Regions from separate parts of the Amycolatopsis sp. cg9 genome, predicted to be linked through region 2. Evidence: riboswitches for the same ligand, from Rfam matches in the RefSeq annotation. Region 2 holds a riboswitch; the other holds the start of a gene.
What was found. A riboswitch is a leader RNA that binds a small molecule or an ion and turns the genes downstream of it on or off. The one in region 2 is predicted to bind glycine.
Positions count from the first base shown of each region.

Region 1: another riboswitch for glycine. It lies ahead of gcvP (aminomethyl-transferring glycine dehydrogenase); the one in region 2 lies ahead of gcvP (aminomethyl-transferring glycine dehydrogenase).

Region 1 covers NZ_CP166850.1:8,016,271-8,021,569, forward strand. The annotation lists gene AB5J73_RS37225 (LuxR C-terminal-related transcriptional regulator) at 1-249, shown strand, start outside; gene gcvP (aminomethyl-transferring glycine dehydrogenase) at 230-3,118, opposite strand; glycine riboswitch at 3,290-3,388, opposite strand; gene AB5J73_RS37235 (MerR family transcriptional regulator) at 3,431-4,009, opposite strand; gene AB5J73_RS37240 (TetR/AcrR family transcriptional regulator) at 4,288-4,920, shown strand; gene trxA (thioredoxin) at 4,901-5,236, opposite strand; gene AB5J73_RS37250 (MerR family transcriptional regulator) at 5,248-5,299, opposite strand, start outside.
Region 2 covers NZ_CP166850.1:4,536,683-4,541,981, forward strand. The annotation lists gene AB5J73_RS21735 (3-oxoacyl-ACP reductase) at 1-119, shown strand, start outside; gene AB5J73_RS21740 (hypothetical protein) at 116-313, opposite strand; gene AB5J73_RS21745 (helix-turn-helix domain-containing protein) at 386-1,675, shown strand; glycine riboswitch at 1,951-2,049, shown strand; gene gcvP (aminomethyl-transferring glycine dehydrogenase) at 2,089-4,920, shown strand; gene gcvT (glycine cleavage system aminomethyltransferase GcvT) at 4,923-5,299, shown strand, end outside.

The DNA of each region.
Region 1 (5,299 bases), 3.5 Mb from region 2:
CTGGCCCAGGCGTTCGCCCGGCACGAGCGCCCGGCGGTCCGGCCGGTCCCCGGCACGGCTCCGGAGCTGACCGCCCGCGAACAGCAGGTGGCCGATCTGGTCGCGCGGGCCGCCACGGACCGCGAGATCGCCCGCCGCCTCGGCATCAGCCCGCGGACGGTCCAGAAGCACCTGCAGCGGATCTACCGCAAGCTCGACGTCACCAGCCGCACCGAACTGCTGCTCCACGTCACTGGTGAAAAGTCGTGAAGGCCTCCGGCGGTGGGCAGGAGCAGATCAGGGTGCGGTCGCCGGACGCACCGTCGATGCGGCGGACCGGGGGCCAGATCTTCGCCGCGGTGCGGCCGGCGGGGAACACCGCCGTCTCCCGGCTGTACGGGCGGTTCCAGTCGCCGGCCAGGCAGCCCGCGGTGTGCGGGGCCAGCCGCAACGGGGACTCCGCCAGCGGCCACTCCCCCGACCCGACGCGGTCGATCTCCGCGCGGATCGCGACCATCGCCGCGCAGAAGCGGTCCAGCTCCGCCAGGTCCTCGCTCTCGGTCGGCTCGACCATCAGCGTGCCCGCGACCGGGAACGACATCGTCGGCGCGTGCAGCCCGTAGTCCGCCAGCCGCTTCGCGACGTCGTCCACGGTCACGCCCGTCGCCTTCGTCAGCGGCCGCAGGTCCAGGATGCACTCGTGCGCCACGAAACCCGACCGGCCGGTATACAGCACCGGGTAGTGCTCGCCGAGGCGCCGGGCGACGTAGTTGGCGTTGGCCACCGCCACGAGCGTCGCCCGGCGCAGGCCGACGGCGCCCATCATCCGGACGTACGCCCACGAGATCGGCAGGATCGACGCGCTGCCCCAGGGCGCCGCGCTGACCGGGCCGACGCCGGTCGCGGGACCGACCGCCGGCTGCAGCGGGTGGTTCGGCAGGAACGGCGCCAGGTGCGCGCGCACCCCGATCGGGCCGACGCCGGGACCGCCGCCACCGTGCGGGATGCAGAACGTCTTGTGCAGGTTGAGGTGCGAGACGTCGGCGCCGAACCGGCCGTACTGGGCGACGCCGATCAGCGCGTTGAGGTTGGCGCCGTCGACGTAGACCTGCCCGCCCGCGTCGTGCACCGCCGCGCAGACCTCGCCGACGGTGTCCTCGTACACCCCGTGCGTCGACGGGTAGGTCAGCATGATCGCGGCCAGGTCGCCGCGGTGCTCGTCCACAGTGGACCGCAGGTGCGCGAGGTCGATGTTCCCGGTGTCGCCGCAGCGGACGACGACCACCCGCATGCCCGCCATCACCGCGCTCGCCGCGTTCGTGCCGTGCGCGCTGGCCGGGATCAGGCAGACGTCCCGCGCGTCCTCGCCGCGCGAACGGTGGTAGGCGCGGATCGCCAGCAGGCCCGCGAACTCACCCTGGCTGCCGGCGTTCGGCTGCAGGGAAACCGCGTCGTAGCCGGTGATCCGCGCGAGCCAGTCGGTCAGGTCGGCCACGACTTCGAGGAGCCCGGCGGCGTCCTCGGCGGGCGCGAACGGGTGCAGCCCGGCGAACTCCGGCCAGGTGACCGGTTCCATCTCCGCGGTGGCGTTGAGCTTCATCGTGCACGAGCCGAGCGGGATCATGCCGCGGTCGAGCGCGTAGTCCCGGTCGGCCAGCCGGCGCAGGTACCGCAGCATCGCGGTTTCCGACCGGTGCTCGTGGAACACCGGGTGCGTGAGGAACTCGCTCGTGCGCCGCAGCGGGGCCGGGAGCGCGTCGGCCGTGTCCGCGTCCAGGCCGTCCACATCGGACACCGAGACGCCGAACGCCTTCCACACGAACGAAAGCCGCTCCCGTGTGGTCGTTTCGTCGCAGGCGACGCCGACGTGGTCGGCGTCGATCCGGCGCAGGGAGACGCCGAGGTCGCGGGCCGCCGCGACGACCGCGTCGGCCCGGCCCGGCACCGCCGCGGTCACGGTGTCGAAGAATTCGCCGTGCACGACCTCCACGCCGCCTTCGGCCAGGCCGGCGGCGAGCACGGTGGCCATCCGGTGGGTCCGCAGCGCGATCGCGCGGAGCCCGTCGGGCCCGTGGTACACGGCGTACATCGACGCCATGACCGCCAGCAGGACCTGCGCGGTGCAGATGTTCGAGGTCGCCTTCTCGCGGCGGATGTGCTGCTCGCGCGTCTGCAGGGCGAGCCGGTACGCGGGCGCGCCGTCCGCGTCCTTCGACACGCCGACCAGGCGGCCGGGCAGCTGGCGCTCCAGGCCTTTCCGCACCGCGAGGTACGCCGCGTGCGGACCGCCGAAGCCGAGCGGGACGCCGAACCGCTGCGTCGACCCGATGGCGACGTCGGCGCCGAGCTCACCCGGCGGCCGCAACAACGTCAGGGCGAGGGGGTCGGCGGCCACGATCACCGCGGCGCCGTGCTTCTTGGCTTCCGCGATGGTCAGGTCGAGCTCGTGCACGGCGCCGGACGCACCCGGGTAGGCCAGCAGCACGCCGAAGAAGTCCCCGCCGAGCCCGAGTCCGGTGAGTCCCTGGGACAGGTCTTCCACGACCAGCTCGATCCCCAGCGGCTCGGCCCGCGTCCGCAGCACGGCGAGGGTCTGCGGCAGGGTGTCGCGGTCGGCGACGAACCGGTTCGACGCGGACTTCCCGGCCCGCCGCACCAGCGTCATCGCCTCGGCGGCCGCGGTGGCTTCGTCGAGGAGGGAGGCGTTCGCGATCGGCAGCGCGGTCAGGTCCGCGACCACGGTCTGGAAGTTGAGCAGCGCTTCGAGCCGCCCTTGGGAGATTTCCGGCTGGTACGGCGTGTAGGCGGTGTACCAGGCCGGGTTCTCGAGCACGTTCCGCCGGATCACGGGCGGCGTCACGGTGTCGTGGTAGCCGAGCCCGATCATCGCGGCGGTCGGGCGGTTGCGGGCGGCCAGCGCGCGCAGTTCGGCCAGCGCCTGGGCTTCGGAGGCCGCCGGGGGCAGTTCGAGCGGCTCGGCGGACGCGCGCAGCGACTCGGGGACGGCGTGCCCGGCGAGTTCGTCGAGGGAAGCGACGCCGATGACGTCGAGGATCCGGCCGAGCTGGTCCGGACCAGGCCCGATGTGCCGGTCGGCGAAGGGGGTCCCCTGCTCCAGCGAGGCGAGTGACGGGTGCACGGCGGCCTCCTGGGGGACAGCGGGGCTGAGCCGGGACCGCGGTGTCCCGGCCTCCCCACTCTGTCCGTACCCCGAAGGGCGCCTGAGAGTTTCGCCCGCGTGGTTGAGCCGGGCTTGCACCGTCGGCGGGGCCATCAGGCTGTGTCCTGACGACCCGCTTTCCAGAGGCGTCTCATCCGCGCGGTCCAGGGTGCCTGAGAGGTTCCGGGGAGGACTTGCTCCTTCGGCGCCGAGCTCAAGGTGAGGCTCGGACTCTCCCGCGCGGGTTCGTCGACCGCACCGGGAACCTTACTCCGTCCGCCGCAGCGGTGATCAACCGGTCTTGCGTGCGTTGCGGCGCTGGGTGAGCTCGTCCGGCTGGTGCGTCTCGACGACCCCGCCGTCGGCGCGTTCGGCCGGGAATTCGTGGATGGTCCCGCTGATCTCCTGCATGGCACCGCTGACCGCGATGCCGAAGACGCCCTGGCCGCCCTGGAGCAGGTCGACGATCTCCTCCGGCGAGGTGCACTCGTAGACGGTGGTGCCGTCGGAGAACAGCGTCACCCGGGCCAGGTCTCGGACCCCGCGCACGCGCAGGTGGTCGACGGCGACCCGGATGTTCTGGAGCGAGACCCCGGTGTCCAGCAGCCGCTTGACGACCTTGAGGACCAGGATGTCCTTGAACGAGTACAGCCGCTGCGAGCCGGAGCCGTGCGCCGTGCGGATGCTGGGTGCGACCAGCTTCGTCCGGGCCCAGTAGTCGAGCTGGCGGTAGGTGATCCCGGCGATCTGGCACGCGGCCGGCCCGCGGTAGCCCACCAGCTCGTCCGGCAGCGAGTTGTCGGGGAACAGCTCACCCTGCTCGCCACTCGCGACCTCAACAGGCTGCTTCTCGGAACCAGCCTCGACCACGCAAGCCTCCCCTCGCCCGACCTGACGGCCGGCGAATGACAGCCGGACGGTCCCAGGAGCGGGACCCGCCGGAGATCAATCACCACGATCCGGCCCCAGACCGTGAATCACACCGTGGCGATTTACCTCCTTCGACGGTAAGCGCCCGGACAGTGCCGGTCAACGCGACGCGCGGCAAGCCTCAACGGTCGGATGAGCCTTTGCGCCGTTCGCCGTACCCGACACACGCGGACTTAAACCCCTTGACTCGATTTACTCAGCCGAGTAACTTTTTACTCATGCAAGTAAACACCGACCTCATGGCCGAACTGGGGCTCAGCCCGGCCGAGGCCGCCCGCCGCGCGCAGATCATCGGCGCGACCATCGGCGTCCTCGCCGACCTCGGGTACCGCCGGACCACGTTCGCCAAGATCAAGGAGCGGGCCGGGCTCAGCAGCACCCGGCTCATCTCCTACCACTTCACGAACAAGGCCGGCCTGATGCAGGCCGTGCTCAGCACGGTCGTCGAGACGAAGAACGAGTACCTGGCCGAACGCACCGGCGGCGGCCTCGACCCCGCCGACCGGCCCGGCTACCTGCGGGCGCACATCGAGACGTCGATCGCGTTCCTGCGCACGTACCCGGAGTGCGTCCGGGTCCTGACGGAGCTGGCCGCCAACGCCGACGACGTCGACGGCTGGGTGATGACGAAGGTGCTGGTCGACGACCTGCGCGTGCACGGACTGGCCCGCCAGCTCAAACAGGGCCAGGCCGAGGGTGCCTTCGGCGACTTCACGCCCGAGGTGATGGCGATGTCCATCGCGCAGGCCATCGACGGCGTCGCCGCGGCCTACGCGGCCGACCCGGCGCTGGACGTGGAGAAGTACGGCCGCGAGGTGGCGGACGCGTTCGTCAAAGCGACGGCGCCGTGAGGGCCCGGTCGAGCCGCTCTTCGATGCGGGCCTTCGGGAACGCGCCGACGATCGTCTCGACCGGCTCCCCGCCGCGGAACAGGATCATCGTCGGCAGCGACATGACCTGGTAGGACCGGGTCGTCTCCGGGTTCTCGTCCGCGTTGATCTTGCGGACGGCCAGTTCCCCGGCGCGCTCGGCGGCCAGCTGCGCCAGCACCGGCCCGACCATCCGGCACGGGCCGCACCAGGTGGCCCAGAACTCGACCAGCACGGGGACGTCGCTGCCGAGGGCCTCGGCGAAGGTCGAGTCGGTGACTTCGGTGACTCCGGACATGAGCGGCTCCTTCACGGACGCGGGGATTCGGGCACGACACACGGATCGGGCGCCTGCCGGGCG
Region 2 (5,299 bases):
AGCCCGAGGAGATCGCGGCGGCGGTGGCGTTCCTGGCCAGCGACGACGCCAGCTTCATCACGGCCTCGCAGTTCCTGGTCGACGGCGGCATCTCCGGCGCGTACGTCACCCCGCTCTAACGCTTGGTCGGTTTCTTGACGCCGTAGACCTCCCGGAGGTAGTTCCAGGCGGCGTTGAGCTTCCTGCGCTCTTCGGAGACCAGGCGTTCGCGGCGGCGGAGCACGCGGACGGCGACCTCGGCGGCGAGGAAGGCGCCGGCGGCGAAGGTCAGCACGCCGACGATCAGGGTCAAGGCGACGACGGTGGTGGTCATGGTGACCAGCGTCGGGCGGCCGTGGGCGTTTTGTCCCTGCGCAAAGCTAGCGGGTTTCGTTAGCTTTGTGAGGTGACGCACTGGCGCGCCGACGAGTGGGCGGAAGCGGTCCGGGCCGGCATCCGCTCCCGCGGGCTCTCCCTGGACGAGGCCGCGCGCCGGATCGGCGTGCCGACGTCGACGCTGCGGAGCTGGATCGAGCACCGGCACGCGCCGAAGGTGACCGTCTTCGACCACTGGGCGCAGCTCGCCGAGGTGACCGGGATCGGGGAGGCCGAGCTGCTGCGCGTCGCCGGGGTGCTGCCCGGCTCGCTCGCGTCGCCGGTGCACGTCGCGCAGGCGGCCAAGGCGCTGCGGGAGGGCATCGACCAGGCCGGGCAGTTCCTCCGCCAGGCCACCGCGCTCGTGTACTCCTCGCCCGGGACGCAGGTGGCGAACGCCATCGCCGCGTCGCCGGTCGACTGGGAGATGCGGATCCGCTCGGCCACCCGCGGCGACGAGGTCCGCGTCACCTACCACCACTACGTCGGGGTCGTGCCGCCGCGGGACTTCCCCCACGACGACGCCGAGGTGCGCCGGATCCTCGAGCACGACGTCCTGGGCGAGCTGTGGCGGCCGCTCGGGCTGTACTGGCGGGTCGCCGAGGTGCACGACTGGCACGAGCCGCCGCGGCTGGTCATCCAGGTGCCCGAGCAGGAGGCGACGCGTCCGCCCGCGCCGTCACCGGTCGTGACCGCGCCGCCCGTCGTGGTGCTGTCGCCGATCTGGGGCTACGGCGAGCTGCTGGCGTCGCTGGTCGCCGACGGCCTCGGGTTCGGCAACGTCGACTTCCGCTACTTCGGCCTCCCGGACGCGATGGCCGACCGCGTCCGGATCACCGCCCGCGAGCTGGCCGAGCCCGCGCCGCGGCTGGTGCACTCGGTGCCGCCGATCATGCTGCTGCACGGCCTGGCCGTGCCGGACCTGACCGGACGGCTCCCGGTCGTGGTCCGCTACGGGCCGCGGATGCGGGCACGGGCGGCGCGGATCTACCGGTCGGCGCTGCTCGAAGCGGGGTTCGACGACCCCCTCGACGGCGCCCGCGCCATCGAGGAGGCGATTTCGATCCCGCCCGGCTGCCGGTACTACGAGGTGACCCTGGCCGACGAGGACGTCTTCGACGGCGACCGCCCGTCCCTGGACCGGCTCAACGACTCGGTGGCCTGGCACGCCGAGCAGATCGTCGAGCAGGTGCTGCTGGGCGCGGGTCACCCGCCGGTCCCGCTGGGTGGCCCGCTCAAGCGCCTGGTCCTGCCCTCGGGCCGGGTCCGCCGCCCGCCCGCGCTGGCCGGCCAGGTGGTCCACCGGGTCGCCGGAACCTAGCGCCCCAATGTGGCGTTCGGTGCGTCAGACGCACCGAACGCCACATTGGGTGCGCTGGATGCACCCAACGCCACATTGGGGCGCTCGGGGTGGGGTCGAGGATCACTGTGGCGTTGGCCGGGTGAGGTGGACGGATCTCGAACGCGGCAGGTACCGTAACCGCCACAACTGCAGATCGGGCCGTTGAGCCGAGGCGGGAGAGCCCTCACGAAGTCGGTGGGGCACCGAAGGAGCAAACTCCCCGGAATCTCTCAGGTACCTGCTACCGCTTCGCGCGAGGCCACTCTGGAAAGCAGGCGCACCCGCGCCTCACCCAAGGTGAAAGCCGTGTCCCGCACGGTGAAACTCTCAGGTGCCATGACAGAGGGGGAGTTCCCAGCGCACCGTTGTGTGCCCGGCCCGAGGAGCTCCCGATCACTTCAACGCAGTTCGACGCCCGCCACATCGGCCCGTCCGAGGCCGAGCGCGCGAAGATGCTGGCCGAGTGCGGCTACAGCAGCCTCGACGCCCTCGTCGGCGCCGCCGTCCCGAGCGCCATCCGCGCCACCCGTGACCTGCGGCTCCCGCCTGCCGCGTCCGAAGAGGACGCCACCGCGGAGCTGCGCGCCCTCGCCGCGCGCAACCGGCCGATGACGCAGATGATCGGGCTCGGCTACTCCGACACCGTCACCCCCGGCGTGATCCGCCGCAACGTCCTCGAGAACCCGGCCTGGTACACGGCGTACACGCCCTACCAGCCGGAAATCTCCCAGGGCCGGCTCGAAGCGCTCCTCAACTTCCAGACCATGGTCGCCGACCTGACCGGGCTGGCCACCGCGAACGCCTCCCTGCTGGACGAGTCGACCGCCGTCGCCGAGGCCGTCACGCTGATGCGCCGCGCGTCCAAGTCCAAGTCGAACAAGGTCGTGCTGGACGCCGAGTGCCTGCCGCAGACGATCGCCGTCGTGCGGACCCGCGTCGAGGCCCTCGGCATCGAGGTCGAGGTCCGCGACCTGCTGACCGGCCTGCCGGACGAGTTCTTCGGCGTCGTCGCGCAGTACCCGGGCGCGTCGGGCGTGCTGCGCGGCCGCGGCTTCTACCACGCGATTTCGGAGTCGGCGAAGGCCGCGGGCGCGCTGTTCACGGTCGCCGCCGACCTCCTCGCGCTGACGCTGGTCACCGCGCCGGGCGAGTTCGGCGCCGACGTCGCCGCGGGCTCGACGCAGCGCTTCGGCGTCCCGCTCGGCTACGGCGGCCCGCACGCCGGGTACATGTCCGTCCGCGCCGGCCTCGAGCGCTCGCTGCCCGGGCGCCTGGTCGGCGTCTCGGTGGACGCCGACGGCAACTCCGCCTACCGGCTCGCGCTGCAGACCCGCGAGCAGCACATCCGCCGCGAGAAGGCGACGTCCAACATCTGCACCGCGCAGGTCCTCCCGGCCGTGCTGGCCGCGATGTACGCGGTCTACCACGGCCCGGACGGCCTGAAGCGGATCGCCCAGCGCGTCCACGGCCTCGCCGCGGGCTTCGCCGACGCTCTCCGCAAGACCGGCGTCGAGGTCGTGCACGAGTCCTTCTTCGACACGGTCGTCGCGCACGTCCCGGGCCAGGCCGCCGAGGTCCACGCGGCCGCCCGCGAGGCCGGCATCAACCTCGGCCACGTCGACGCCGACCACGTCCGCGTCGCCTTCGACGAGGTCAGCACCCCGGCGATCACCGCGAAGGTCCTGAAGGCGTTCGGCGTCGAGGCCGACGTCACCGACGGCGTCGCGCTGCCGAACGGCCTGGCCCGCGAGAGCGGCTTCATGGGCCACGAGGTCTTCGGCACCCACCGCTCCGAGACGGCGATGCTGCGCTACCTGCGCAAGCTGTCCGACCAGGACTACGCCCTCGACCGCGGCATGATCCCGCTCGGCTCCTGCACGATGAAGCTCAACGCCACCACCGAGATGGAGCCGATCAGCTGGCGCGAGTTCGCCGGCATCCACCCGTTCGCGCCGGCCGAGGACGCTTCGGGGTACCACACGCTGGTCGGGCAGCTGGCCGAGTGGCTGGCCGAGGTCACCGGCTACGACAAGGTGTCGCTGCAGCCGAACGCGGGCAGCCAGGGTGAGCTGGCCGGGCTCCTCGCGATCCGCGCGTACCACCGCGCGAACGGCGACGAGGCCCGGGACGTCTGCCTGATCCCGTCGTCCGCGCACGGCACCAACGCCGCCTCCGCGGTGCTCGCCGGGATGCGCGTGGTCGTGGTCAAGTGCACCGACGAGGGCAACGTCGACCTGGCCGACCTGCGGGCCAAGGTGGACGCCCACCGGGACACGCTCGCCGCGATCATGGTCACCTACCCGTCCACGCACGGCGTGTACGAGCACGACATCGACGAGCTGGCCAAGATCGTCCACGACGGCGGCGGCCAGGTGTACGTCGACGGCGCGAACCTCAACGCCCTGCTGGGCCTGGCCAAGCCGGGCGAGTTCGGCGGCGACGTCTCGCACCTGAACCTGCACAAGACCTTCTGCATCCCGCACGGCGGTGGCGGCCCGGGTGTCGGCCCGGTCGCGGTGCGCGCGCACCTGGCGCCGTACCTGCCGAACCACCCGCTGCTCGACGCCGCCGGCCCGGCGACCGGCGTCGGCCCGATCAGCGGCGCGCCCTACGGCTCGGCGTCGATCCTGCCGATCTCCTGGGCGTACGTCCGGATGATGGGCGCGCCCGGCCTGACCGCGGCCACCAAGGTCGCCGTGCTGGCCGCGAACTACGTCGCTTCGCGCCTGGCCCCGCATTACCCGGTGCTCTACACCGGCCAGGACGGCCTTGTCGCGCACGAATGCATCCTCGACCTGCGCCAGCTCACCAAGGAAACCGGCGTGACGGTCGACGACGTCGCGAAGCGGCTCATCGACTACGGCTTCCACGCGCCGACCATGTCGTTCCCGGTCGCGGGCACGCTGATGGTCGAGCCGACCGAGTCCGAGGACCTCGGCGAGATCGACCGGTTCATCGCCGCGATGATCGCCATCCGCGCGGAGATCGACGAGGTGGCGAACGGCAAGTGGAGCGCCGAGGAGTCGCCGCTGCGGGGTGCGCCGCACACCGCGGAGACGCTGGTCGGCGAGTGGGACAAGGCCTACGACCGCGAGCTGGCCGTGTACCCGGCGGGTGTTTCGCGCAAGAACAAGTACTGGCCCCCGGTGCGCCGCATCGACGGCGCGCGCGGCGACCGCAACCTCGTGTGCTCCTGCCCGCCCCTCAACGCTTACGAAGGCTGACAGTGTCGAAGGAAACCTCCCTGCACGGAGTCCACAAGGGACTCGGTGCGCTGTTCACCGACTTCGCCGGCTGGTCCATGCCGGTCCGCTACGCCAGCGAGCTGGCCGAGCACAAGGCCGTCCGCGAGGCGGCCGGGCTGTTCGACCTCTCGCACATGGCCGAAATCCACGTCACCGGCAAGCAGGCCGCCGACGTCCTGGACTTCGCGCTGGTCGGCAACCTCACCGGGGTCAAGCCCGGCCGCGCGCGGTACACGATGATCTGCGACGCCGCCGGTGGCGTGCTCGACGACCTCGTCGTCTACCGCCTCGCCGACGAGCACTACCTGGTCGTCGCGAACGCGGGCAACGCGAAGGTCGTCGCGGACGCGCTGGCCGA